3 regions of the Salipaludibacillus agaradhaerens genome follow, and region 2 is predicted to be linked to each of the others. Evidence: predicted binding sites of a transcription regulator. Region 2 holds the regulator's gene; each other region holds the start of a gene.

Region 1 (4,646 bases), 730 kb from region 2:
TGTGACACGTGAACAGCTTGAAAAAGCTCCGGAATATCTACCAGAACTTGACTTAGATGACAAACGAGAAAGTGAATTATGGCTCTATTATGGAAAATAGACCTTTCACAGCACCTCTTCGCTAGAGGTGCTGTTTATCGTTTAAATGATAATGAAATTAATGGTTTACATCGGGTCCTTGCCTATGTATAATAATCAATAGCTACAAAAGTTTCCTTTGCGCAACTTTTATAGCTGTAACTAAAAAAATGATATAGTAGAAACTTAGTTCGACATATTCATTTTTTGTGCTTTTGTACATATAGTATGGTCGATACTAAATTTTCCATCAGTGAGGAGAGGTTAGAATGAAAAAAATAGTATCTACTTTCATGTTATCTTTATCAACAGCGTTATTTTTAACAGCGTGTGGGGGAAATGCGAATAATGAGAATGGAAACCAAGATAATGCCTCAGCCGAGGATGGGATTTATGTAACGGCAAGCTTTTCTGTGCTTGCGGACATGATTGAACACGTGCTCGGGGATCGTGGGACAGTGGATTATATTGTCCCAATAGGGGAAGAACCTCATGAGTATGAACCGGTGCCTAATGATTTTCGGAATGTGAATGATGCAGATGTTTTCTATGTCAATGGACTAGGGCTTGAAGAGTGGTTGGAACGAGTTGTTGATAATGCCTCAGATACGGAAGTTGTCTCGTTATCTGATGGTGTTGAAGCCATTCCACTAGTAGGAGAGGATGAAGCTGATCCACACGCTTGGTTAAGTCCAAAAAACGCCCCTTATTACGTGGAAAATATTGTTGAGGACTTAATTGAAAGGGATCCAGAAGGGGAAGAAGAATATCGTGCTAATGCAGAGGCATTCCTCGCAGAAATAGAAGAGTTAGATGCTTGGATTGAAGAACAAGTTGACAATATTGATGAAGCTCATCGAACGATCGTGATTAGTGAGAATGCCTTTAAGTATTTTGGAGAAGACTATGGTTTTGCTACAGAAGGTATATGGGAAATCAACTCTCATGAAGAGGGAACATCTGGCCAAATAAATCGTGTTATAGATATTTTACGAGAAGAAGGTATCCCTGCTGTGTTTGTGGAGACAACTGTTGACAAACGATATATGGAAACTGTCTCAGAAAATTCGGATGTAGAAATTGCTGGCGAAGTGTACACAGACGCTGTAGGAACAGAAGGATCTGGCGCAGAAACTTATATAGAGATGATGAGGCATAATGCAGAAACGTTCGTGGATGGTTTAACGACAGAGTGAACCTAATAGATGTATATCAACAGAAGATAACCGTCTGTAAAACGCCCGTTCAAAAAAGGCCACATCTATTTAGGTAGGAGCTAACGGACGCTAATGTTCTGATGCACACTCAAAACTATCAATCAGTGAGAGAGTACGAAATTGAAGGTTCGTTTTATTATTTTCTATACATGCTATAAGCCAATTATGATGAAAAACGAGACAGAGAGTCTAAACTCCTGTCTCGTTTTATATTTATCCCCCTCTTAAGAGGCAGTAAAACCCCACTAATTGAAGCTTAGCTTTATAATAGATTTGGTGCCAGAAGTAACATGTTTCTCTTACGTATTTTTTAATTAGTCTTCATAGTAAGCTTGTTTATCGGTGATGAACTGTTCTTTTAAATGATGGGTATTTTTATAATCATAAGTGTCATTCAGGTGGGCTTGATATTCTTGTGCTTTATGAAGAACGAAAGCTAATTTTCTTTCAGCAAAAGAGGGAGGGACTTGAAAGGAATCACTTAATTCTTCTACAATGGTGATACTTTGAAAATCAAATTGTCGCATCATGTGCCATGGCATGGCTGCATAGAATTGAAAGTGATTTGCATCCCACTCTTGTAGCTCCGTAAATTCATTTGGCATGAACAGTTGTGAGCCAGCATGTCTTAATAAATGACCTAATTCATGAAAAAAATGTAACCGTTCTTCTTCCCTTGGAAGGCCCTGCTGTAGCATGATTGCCTTGTACCTACCGACACATTGAAAGTTAGACGGCTTATCGTGATATTTTATATAAATGTGCAACGCCTGGGCAATATCACTGGGAATGATCTCACGTGGTTGCTGAATATTTAACTTTTTATAAAAGGACATGACATATTCTTCTCTGTGTGTATGGATATATTTCATAACATCATCCTCATTAACCTCATTTCGTTATTTACATGATAACATATTTTAACTAGGTCCTTTACACAAATAAGAACATACGTTCTATTTGTGTGTAAAAAAAAAGAGAAGCTGCCTCTTTTTTAGGCGTCATTTTTTAGACTCTTGTTCCAGCTTCTCAGCTTTAGCTACTACCCAATCGAAATGGTCTTTTAATTCTTGAATTTGTTCACGGTTTAATTTTTTCATTTGATCAATGTCATAAAAACCCAGATCTATATCTTCCAATTGGTTATCAATCATATACTGTTTCAAATCTTCAAGGGGATCATAATTTTCAGTAGTAGGTATATGGGTACGCCCAAGAAGATAATCTGTTGATACATCGTAGTATTCTGCAAACTTAGCAATTATGTCAGGATCTGGGTTTGATTGGCCGCTCTCGTATCGAGAAAGTTGGAAATTTGTTAAGCCAAAGATAGTAGCAGCTTTTTTTTGAGTTAATTCATACTTCTCTCGCTGCAACCTTAATCGCTTACCGAGCACATTATCCATGGTTATTTCCTCCATCATCGTGTCCCTTATTTTATGTTAAGTGTATCATTTTTGCAAAAAAAGCTAAAGGGACGTTAGTTATAAAAGGCACTAACTATAAAGTGTTATTTCATATATATAACATTAAGCTTAAAGGAGATATGGAGCACCTCTAAAAATGGCTCATGACAGTATTCTGATGTATTAGTTTAATAAAACTGAATGATAAAAGTGGTTCATTTTAATAAAGTGAGACTACGGGGTTAAAATAGCATGTCCAAAATGATTTTTTTAGAGGGAGATTTACTTTTTTTTACGTACCAATGTAGCGTTTGGTATAATAAGAAAGAAACGAGTGAGGATAGAGTAGATAAAGAGAAATGGAGCGTTAAATAATGAATTTAGACATTTTGAAATGCCATGGTTCCGGAAATGATTTTATTATTATTGATGAGATGGCGCATGATTATGCGTTCTCTGAACGACAACGAATTATGATTTCTAAAGAATTAGCAGGTAAAGATCATCTCATTGGATCTGATGGGATTTTGTTCGTACAAAACAGTACATCTGCAGATGCTGCGATGCGAATGTTTAACACAGACGGTTCTGAGGCAGAAATGTGTGGAAATGGCTTAAGATGTGTAGCGCGTTATGTAGGAGAGAAGCTTGGGCGCAAGAGCATGATAATTGAAACAATGAAAGCAAATCTAGAAGTGAGAAAAGTGGAAGAGATATTTCCTAATAATCCTACATATGAAGTAGCGATAGAACCAGTATCATTAAAGCCCAAAACGATCCCACTAATATCAGACGATACGGATCATATAAACAAACCGATTAAAGGGTTGCCTGAACATTTAACTTTTACGGCTTTAAGTGTACCCAATCCACACATTGTGACACTTGTAGGCGATGTGGATGAGAAAGAAGTTGAGGCTGTCGGAAAGGAAGCGAATAACCTAAAGAATATTCTTCCAAACGGTGTCAATGTTAGTTTTCTAAAAAAGGTAGGCGACTCTAAAATTTTCGTGCAAACATATGAGCGTGGTGTTGGCTTAACGAATGCTTGTGGTACCGCTATGTCTGCTTCAAGCCTTGTATCGTGTTTGCTCGGACTAAATACATTTAATGAAAAGATTCTCGTATTAAATCGCGGTGGTATGGTCCAATGCCTTGTTCAGAAAGGTGATGAAGGTCAGTTCTATATTAAATTACGTGGCAATGCTACGTATGAGTATTCAGCTACAGTGAATTTTGATTTCACAGATCCTGAAAGCTCAGAGATGAGTGACATAACTCATTACGAAGACGAAACGGCTAACTATGCCGCTCTTGCAAAGGCAGCAAAGAATTTGATTTAAATATTATAAAAAACTTGCCTCTTCTACAAGGAAGGGCAAGTTTTTTACTTGAATAGATGTTATAAATCATGATGTCGGTATTTCAGCACGACATAACATTATGACACTCAATTACTTTCATTAATGTTTTTTGTCCTAGCCATTTGTTTAAGGTCTCAAAAACCACTCTGAACAGTCTCTACTATTACTAACTCTGTAAGGAGTGACACCTGACATTTTATGACTCTTCTTTCACGAGAATATCGTCATCAATATATTTTTTGTTTTTTAAGTCCAGGTGTTTTTCACCCCAATCCATCATATCTTTCAGAAGCTGTTCCAACTCTTTACCGTATTCAGTTAGCGTGTATTCTACTCTCGGGGGGATGTCATCATATTTTGTTCTCGTAATCAAACCATCTCTTTCTAAGTCTTTTAATTGTTTAATGAGTGTTTGATGATTGACCTTAGGCAACCTGGCTTTAATCTCGCTGAAACGTAAAGTTTTGTCAACTAAGACGAGAAGGATTGCAGCCTTCCATTTTCCGCAAACAATGTCTAGTGTTGCTTTAATAGCTTTAATTTGTTTTATTTTCATAATGTTATCCTCCAGGTATATTTTA
Region 2 (4,646 bases):
ATGTATCTATAATTAGCAGGAATTCCCCAAGGAGAAAAAAGAAATGTCACCATATGCGTGGCTTCTGGTGACTGTGAAACAAAATCAAAAATCCGTTCACCGTCTTGAAGGTTTGTAACTGGATCTGGTTTAAAGGCATGAACGAGATCTGGAAACTTTAGTGGATCTCTTATAAAGAAAATCTTCAAATTATTTCCGACTAAATCCCAATTACCATCTTCTGTGTAAAATTTTATGGCAAAACCTCTCGGATCACGTAAGGTTTCCGGGGAGTTGCCGCCATGTATAACGGAGGAAAAACGAACAAAAACAGGAGTACGTTTACCTTTTTCCTGAAATAACTTAGCTCTTGTATAGGTGGAGGCTGGTTCATCTCCTACAGTTCCATAAGCTTCAAAGTAGCCATGTGCTCCAGCACCTCTTGCGTGGACAACACGCTCTGGAATCCGCTCTCTGTCAAAGTGACTGATTTTTTCAAGAAAATCGTAATTTTCAAGGGTCGTGGGGCCACGATTACCCACAGTTCTCACATTTTGATTATCGGTGACAGGATGCCCTTGTCTGTTTGTCAGTGTATCATCATCGTGATGATTGGCTGCTTCGTTTTTATCTTTCACAAAAAAACCTCCTTATACTTGGTGGTAACACAGTGATATTTTTCCATATAAAAAAGGTCTTATACATTTTTTTAGTATGAGAAGTGACTCATTTATAATGTCCGCCTATTTTAGCTGCTCTGTCCTTAGCCTGACTAGAGGCCAATAAAGAGGAGGCGCGTACGAGGGACGTTTTACCATATTTAGTGAGGATCTTATCTGTCTCATAACCTAATTTTATCTGGTCAGGTCGTTTTTCTTTAAATAAGCTTAGTTGTATAGAGTCGTCACTGACTAAGTTTGTAAGTGACACATGCAAACGTCTAATGGGTTGCCCATCCCAAAAGGTTTCAAAAAGTTCACAGGCGAAACGATATGTTTCTAATGTAATATTTGTAGGGTCAGGGATCGTGATTTGCCGATGAAATCCTGTTTTGATGTGATAGGAAGAACCAGTCACTCCAAGAGTTATAGTCTGTCCCATGACGTGAGCGTGCCTCGCTCGGCGACATACTTCTTCACAAAGTTCTAACAATACAACTTTAATATCTGTTATCTCGTGATAATCACGAGGGAGGGTCATCCCGTTACCGATCCCTTTTTGTCCGTCAGTAGTCGACAGAGAGACTGGAGAATAGTCAATACCATGAGCATTCATCCAAAGAACTTGACCATGAATTCCCCACTCTTTTTTTATTTTAGCTACGTCTGTAAGCGCTAAGTCACCGATTGTACGGATGGCACGACGCTGTAAATGACGAACCATCTTACTGCCCGCACGAAAGAGTTTTTCGATTGGCAGGGGCCATAGAACGTTTTCGATCTCGTCTTTTTTTAAATGAAAAATGCCGTTCGGTTTATGTTTAGAAAAAGTGTCACATGCCATTTTTGCCAACACTTTATTTTCACCAATCCCGACTCTAGCAAAGACTCGTAGCTTTAAATAAATCTCATGTTGAATATGGCGAGCGATATCTTCAGGGGTACCAAAGAGTTTTTGAGAATAGGTCACATCCATGAATTGTTCATCGATGCTATATGGTTCTACAAGATCCGTTATACTTTTAAGGATATCTGTAATAGCTAGGGAATTATCAATATATTCTTGCATATGAGGAGGGACAGAGATGAGATTAGGGCATTTTTCTCGTGCTTCCCATAGTCGTTCACCGTTTTTAATTCCTGCCTGCTTAGCAAGGGGGCAGGCTGCTAAAATAACGCCAGAACGCCTTTCTGGATCCCCGGAGACGACGAGAGGCTGATTTAAATGATGATAATATTTCGCCTTTTCTACAGACGCAAAAAAAGATTGCATATCAACTAAAAAAATGACTTTTTTCATGATGTAATTCCTCCTTAAGCACTAGAATACAAAATGGAGGAGACAAAAACAAGAACATTTGTTCTTTTCCCATAAAAAAGAAACACGAGCATAGCCCGTGTATGAATTAGTGCAGTGTACGAAATACACCGATAACTTTTCCTAAAATATGCACATTGTTAAGAATAATAGGATCAAGAGTAGCATTTTCGGGCTGCAAACGAATATGGTTTTCTTCCTTGAAGAAACGTTTTACAGTGGCTTCCTCTTCCTCAGTCATGGCGACGACAATATCACCGTTATTCGCATAGCTTTGCTGCCTAACTACCACATAATCACCGTCAAAAATCCCAGCTTCTATCATAGAGTCTCCTGATATCTCCAAAATGAAAGAATGTTCATCTTGAACAAAGCTCGCAGGCATCGGTAAATATTCTTCAACATTTTCAATGGCGGTAATCGGCTGACCGGCTGTGACTTTCCCGATAACAGGAATATGAACGGAGAGGGTTTTTGAGACTGACCCAGTATTATCTTCTAAGCCGATCACTTCAATGGCACGGGGTTTAGTCGGATCACGTCGAATATACCCTTTTTTCTCAAGCCGTGAGAGATGCCCATGCACAGTAGAACTGGAGGCAAGTCCAACGGCCTCCCCAATTTCTCGCACAGAAGGTGGGTATCCTTTATCTTTTACTTCTGCTCTAATGAATTCGAGGATCGCTTGCTGACGTGGAGATAATTTTGACATGTAAAACACCTCTTTATATATATTTAAGCTTGTACTAATATCGGATTCGTGTGCATATACATAACCTGACCTTTCGATAACACAGGGATATTATACCATGAGAACACAAGTTGCGCAAACGAACGTTCTCTTTTTTTCTTGACACGAACATTCGTTCCGTTTATGATAAGGGAACAAACATTCTTATTCGAGGTGAGAGTTATGACATACTATCGATTCTTTAAGAAATATGTGGACGGATCTGTTGCTATTTTAATGTTATCTGCTCTTTTATTCTCATGGACATATTTTACGGAAGACGATGACGTACAGGGACGTGAGGAGCAATTTTTTATGACATCTAAATGGACTGTATCAGAAGGAGAGTCATTATGGATGATTGCTAGTTCCGCAGCGGAAGAGATGGAGATGACGATTGAAGAAGCATTAGTATGGATAAAAAATGAAAATGCATTAGACAATGAAGCGATATATCCAGGACAAAGCCTCGCGATCCCGGTGGAAATGAAAGGTGTTGCCTCAGAGTGAAAGGAATTATATACGCAAGAGTAAGTACTAATAAGGAAGCACAGACAACTTCTCTTATGAGACAAGTAGATGAGCTAAAGATGGCAGCGAAAGCGTGGGGAATTGACATTAAAGATATTGTTGAAGAACGGGCGAGCGGCTATGAAGCGGAACGAGATGGTATTCTCACTGTATTGGAGATCTTTAAAGAAGGAGCGGCTGATATTCTTCTCATTCAAGATGAAACACGGCTTGGGAGAGGGAATACCAAAATGGCACTTATTCATCAATTTAAAAAAATGAAGGTACCGATTTATTCAATTAAAGATGAAGGTGAATTAAGCTTGTCAGAAACAGACTCGATGATTTTAGACATCGTGTCTGTTGTGGAAGAATATCAACGCAAATTACATAACGCAAAAATTAAAAGAGGTATGAAAAAGGCTGTCGAAGCCGGCTATGCGCCTCAAAATAATTTGACACATTTAGGCCATGCCGCTGCGGGAAGAAAGCGAAAAAACGTGCCAATTGAAGAGATTGTTCGACTGAGAGAAACTGGTCTGACATTTCATGAAGTAGCAGCTATGCTTAGAGGATTCGGTTACGACATTTCGAAAGCGACCGCACACCGTCGTTATAAGGAATACGAGGCTCAGAGAAAACATTCATAATGAATATGAGTTGAAACATCCTCTATAGTTTAATAAGATAAATGAAACACTTACGACTTTGGAGGAATGAGAATGCTTAGTAAAGAAAAAATACAACGTATCAATGAGCTTGCACGGAAGGCGAAAAGTGACGGTTTAACGCTTAAAGAGCAGCAGGAACAGAAGGACCTTCGTCAGGAGTATTTAGGTAATGTACGCCAATCATTTAAAAACCAGTTAACGTCTGTGAAAGTAGTAGATAAAAAAGGAAATGACGTGACACCTGAAAAATTAAAAGAGGAGAAAAGAAAAAAAGGAAGTAATGGGCCCTTACATTAAATATTCTATGGGTGACGCTATATTCAAACGACCTACCCCATCGGAAAATCCGGTGAGGGATCTTTTGTATTGAAAGCGCTGTTAAAACGTGGCTATTTTAAGACACTTTGCTTAAGAAGTCACTTTTATCTATTGAAAACGGTTGTCTAACCTCTCCAGAAAGTATATGATATGTATGAGAAAAAGTGACCATTATATTAACAGAAAAGAGGCTGATTTTTTCATGGGTACTAATATTGACCACTTATCAATTGCAACGATAAGAACACTATCGATAGACGGTGTTGAGAAAGCACAATCAGGCCACCCGGGAATGCCGATGGGGGCTGCACCTATGGCTTACAAGCTGTTCTCACAATTTATGCAGCATAATCCCACAAATCCAGATTGGTTTAACCGAGACCGATTTGTTTTGTCAGCAGGGCACGGCTCAATGTTGCTTTATAGTCTGCTTCATCTTCATGGTTATGATGTGACAATCG
Region 3 (4,646 bases), 170 kb from region 2:
TAGGTAATATACAACTTAGACGAAGGGATAGCTTGAGCTAAATACATGAGGAAATTCTCATTTATTAACTGTCGCTTAGCACCCGGTGCTAGCTTCATACCTGTTTTTTCGAGGTTCTCCCGTTCTTCCTCAGATATCATACTTCCTTCATCGGGTTTAGCTGGTATAACCCCATCATTTGTGCCAACTATAAAGGCACAGTCTATGTCATTTAGTCGAGACGTTTCCATATTAGCAATCATTACTTGGTCAAATGCTGGCGGAATAATCGTAAATTCCATCGCTTCAAAACCAGTCTCGAGCATTTTTATAAACAAGTCGAAAGGAACGTCTTCTTCCCCACTCATTTCCACCATTTGATCAAGAATACTTAAAAGTGTTCCCCATAGTTGATCATGTTCTCGAGCATCACGTAAATGATCTTCTGAAACAGCTATATGACGAAGCTGTTCGAGCTTGTCTGCCGCCTTTATATCTTCAAGTAAATTAAAAATAAGTCGACAATAATCTTCTACCGTACTCGCTTTTTTAAGACGCTCCTGAAATGAAAATACAGGACTTAATAAGTTATTTTTTAACTCGTTTAATTCCTTTTCAATAGTAACTTCATCATCAGATTTATCTAACTCGTATTCTGCGGTCGTAGCCATTTTCCTATATCTCCACACGTCACCACTATACCATTTTCTCCCTTGGATGCCGTATGCTAAGACATAGTTTTCTAACTGGTCAACTTTCTCTCGAACTGAAGAGTCTAATGGAAATAAAAACTCTGTTTTTAACATGCGGAAAACAGTCTCATATCGCCAATTTTTCTGAATGACTTCTAATGCAGAACGAATAAATTCAATTAGAGGATGATTAAGCACTGAGCGTTTTTGATCCATAAAAAAAGGAATTTTCTCATCCGAAAATACGGTCTCAAAATGATCTATATAATCAACTGGATTTCTAAGTAAAATGGCAATTTGTTTATACCGCCATCCATGATCACGCACTAACGATTTAATTTCTCTCGCTACCTTTTCCACTTCACCTCGTCGATTCACGGCACTTATGACTCTAATTCCTTCATGTGAGTAAGATGGGGTGACAGGACGCCGCCCGCCCTGTTCTTCTAGATGTTTTAATCCCGCTGCTTTAAATCGTTGACTCTCCTGAAAAAGGTGATGATGAATGGACGTTATATTAGCTTCGTCACATGCCAGAATAAGTTGTTGATACGTGTTAGCTGTTTCGTAAAATAAATCGAGCGGATGAAGAATCGTCTCCTTTTGTACAGGTTTATCAAGAGTCAAGGCGATATGTATATCACGACAGTGACTCACAAGCCCCTTTACAACCGCCAATTCAATCGGGGTAAAACTATGAAAGCCATCAATATAAATGGTTGCCTTTTCTAGTTGACGAGATTGCGGAATTTGTTCAGCTAAGATGTGTAAATAATCTTCGGCAGTTAAATATGTTGAGGAAAGCTCTTTTTCTACTTTATCTAACACGAGTTGAATGTCGTATAATTTATCATAAAGTGACCGTTCAAGTGATGATGAAGGCTCAGATTCACGCCATAGCTGTAATTGTTCATTCAACTTTGATCCATCAATTTCGTAACGTTTCAATTCAATCAGCATTTGCTCCATTTTGTCTATAAAACCTTGATTAGTTGTCGCCTTTTGAAATAGACGAAACTCGGTCTTATGTTGCTCAACAATTTTTCGTATTAACATATGAACACCGATTTTATCCATATGAATTTTGGCAGCGCCACCTACTTCTTGCAATACTCTTAGCGCCAGTCGAGAAAAGCTCAACACTTGCGTTCTAATCATGCCAACTCCTGAAGATGACACAAGATTTTTTTCAGCTTGAAATGTCATTTGTTCTGGCACTAAATAAATAATCGGTGCTCCCTTAGGATCACTCGTAGATGAAGTCAAAATTTGTTGTTGTATCTTTGTCGTTTTACCTGTTCCAGAGCGACCTAAATAGAAATGAATAGGCATATAACCACCTCGTTTTCGTCATCACTTATACAATCATACGTTCGTACTATTATATCAAAAATTTTAAGGAAACAAAGAAAGAAATGTACTGTTAATTTATGCTAGGATAAATAGTGTCATTAAAATTTAATGAGTTTAACCTTTTGGAGTGAGATCAGCATGTTACCTCTTAAACATTATACTAAATTTATTAAAAAGCCTGGTAGTCGTTTAATTAAAACAGCCATCGCTGTGTTTGTCACATCATTTATTTGTTTATTATTAGATCTTCCAGCCATATTCGCGGTCATTACTGCCATCGTTACAATTGAACCTTCTACACAAGATTCCATCAGAAAAGGAATGGAAAGATTTCCAGCTTCCGCAATTGGTGCTGCATTAGCTGCCATTTCTGTCTATTTCTTCGGGCAATCAGCTACTTCTTATACGTTAGCTGCGATATTGACTATTTTTTTGTGTGAAAAATTTAAACTTCGAGCAGGGACTCTCGTAGCTACTCTAACAGCAGTCGCTATGATTCCAGATCTCCATGATCATTTAATCTATTCTTTCTTTTCAAGACTTGGAACCACCTCTATCGGTTTAATCGTGTCTACGTCTGTCAATTTATTAATTTTACCTGCAAATTATTTAGACACAATTAAAAAGCGCAATCACCTTCATGTGGCAGAAATTAACCGTTTATTAAGTCGTTTATTAGATACTGCAACATCTCGCAATCAAACAGGAATGAGACATTTCGATCATTCCTCATACACATTACTTAAGCGTCATCTTGAAAAAACAGAGCAATTACTCGCATTTCAAAGGAAAGAACTTCGTTTTCACCGATTTAAAATGAAAAAGTTTCGCACGTTTATTAAAGAGAGGCGAACAACTGACTATTTACAGCGAATCTTACTTCATTTAGGTAATTTACATTATTTATCTCCGAGTGTGTCATCGACTTTAACTTATTATGAGCAAACGTTACTTAAACGGTCGCAAAAAGAATTCCATTATCTCATGACTCATATTGGTAAACCAATTATCCCTTCTTTTTTTGAGACAATCGATGAGCTCAACAATCATTTAAAATATGAATTTATTCATACAAAACCAACAACCATTACTGAAGGGGACCATCATCAATTGAGTGAAAAAATTATTATTTTTTATGAGTTGTTATCCATTCATGACGTCTTGGAAGATTTATATTATCACTTGTCTAGTGATCATTCAAACGGGGGTAATAAAGGGGCATTAATCACTAGCTCGTAACCTCTATTATAAAACGCCCCTTCTATCAGGACGCTACCAGCCCGGAGCTTTAAGGACAGTTATCTGTGGTAAACTCTTTAAACAATTATACGTTGTCTTATAGGAAAATGTCTTCTTCATAAAATTATACCTTTACTGTTAGATACTAGATAACCGTCGACATATGTCCTGTTCATATGGAGGTCGCATATTCGCTCTCATGGCAACAAGTAAAAATAAAAACTCTGATACCGCATACGCTTTTATGCGAAAGATCAGAGTTTTAATGATGAGCCTATTTTTATTCATTTTAAAGTCTGTTTATTTCCGCCGCTTATACCATTTATAAAGGGTCGTCATTCCTTTAGCAAGAAGTAACACCTTAGGAATTGATAGTCGTCGCAACATAGGGTCTCCCTCCTTATTGAAAAATAAAGACGACTTGTCCTATTTAGCTTTCCACGGATAATCGTCATGGGATGAATAAATGTTTTCCCGCTGTTTCTTTTTCAACCGTTTTAATGAATAAGCTTTAGCTAGTCCAAAAAAACGAAGGATATCTAAGCCATTGTATGGCCACCAGCCGATCCCGGAAATATTAAGCATATGTTTGTCATGTAAAACAGGATGACGTTCAAGGCGCTTTAGTGCAAACATCCGTCCTTGCTGGTACCACCGTGCAGGACACGTATATGCCATGGCAGACAAATGGCTTAAATGGGACATTCTATCAGCTCTTTTTTTACGTACTTTTTCATATAACTTTAAGTACTGTGGCTGCCTGGTCCTTTCTTTATACATCCATGTCAGTAGTTCTCCTAATATCGCCCCATCCTGTATCGCCATATTCATGCCTTCTCCAGCCATTGGGTGTACAGTGTGAGCAGCATCCCCAATAATTGCCGCGTTACCTTTCACATATTGCTGCGTCTTGTGACGAATTGGTATCATTAATTGAATATCCTTCCAACTTGTTATACTTTCCAGATACCCTGTTAATTCTGGTACAAAACGTTCAAATGGCTCGTAAAACGTGTGAAGACCTTCATCTTTCATGCGTTTATAGTCTCCAGGTTTAATAAGCATGACACTTCGAACTTTATTGTCTGGCAACGGAAATAATCCGATAAATTCTCGGTGTGTCGCATACATGCGTGCTTCTTTAAATACCTCAGGTCTCGGGAAAGTCACCGTTAGAAATTGGTGATTATAATGGGTCGTCACCCCATGCTCCTTCATCGCTTTACGCATGAGGGACACCCTACCTTCAGCGCCAACAAAAAAGGATGACGTGATACGTCTATAGCCACTCTTATAGTAGATGGTTGCTTCATTAAATTCATTGTTTTCCTCATTTACCTTTGAAAAATCTTGAAATCTTGCCGGGTTCCAATAAGTAAATGA

Evidence for each region. Region 2 encodes LexA, which represses DNA repair genes until DNA is damaged. Its sites were predicted from a motif close to CGAACATATGTTCG; they were not measured.
Region 1: the regulator LexA is predicted to act here: its motif matches at 2,240-2,253, upstream of BK581_RS05205 (ImmA/IrrE family metallo-endopeptidase).
Region 3: the regulator LexA is predicted to act here: its motif matches at 2,034-2,047, upstream of addB (helicase-exonuclease AddAB subunit AddB).

Annotation. Positions count from the first base shown of each region.
Region 1 covers NZ_KV917378.1:1,079,124-1,083,769, reverse strand. Annotated here, with positions in the region: gene BK581_RS05215 (PRC-barrel domain-containing protein) at 1-100, shown strand, start outside; gene BK581_RS05210 (metal ABC transporter solute-binding protein, Zn/Mn family) at 348-1,274, shown strand; gene BK581_RS05205 (ImmA/IrrE family metallo-endopeptidase) at 1,610-2,167, opposite strand; gene BK581_RS05200 (helix-turn-helix domain-containing protein) at 2,297-2,701, opposite strand; gene dapF (diaminopimelate epimerase) at 3,076-4,044, shown strand; gene BK581_RS05190 (winged helix-turn-helix transcriptional regulator) at 4,262-4,621, opposite strand.
Region 2 covers NZ_KV917378.1:350,335-354,980, forward strand. Annotated here, with positions in the region: gene katX (catalase KatX) at 1-617, opposite strand, end outside; gene BK581_RS01690 (DNA polymerase IV) at 706-1,941, opposite strand; gene lexA (transcriptional repressor LexA) at 2,045-2,668, opposite strand; gene yneA (cell division suppressor protein YneA) at 2,870-3,196, shown strand; gene BK581_RS01705 (YneB family resolvase-like protein) at 3,193-3,846, shown strand; gene BK581_RS01710 (DUF896 domain-containing protein) at 3,919-4,164, shown strand; gene tkt (transketolase) at 4,388-4,646, shown strand, end outside.
Region 3 covers NZ_KV917378.1:515,675-520,320, reverse strand. Annotated here, with positions in the region: gene addB (helicase-exonuclease AddAB subunit AddB) at 1-2,003, opposite strand, end outside; gene BK581_RS02455 (FUSC family protein) at 2,163-3,263, shown strand; gene BK581_RS02450 (FAD-dependent oxidoreductase) at 3,690-4,646, opposite strand, start outside.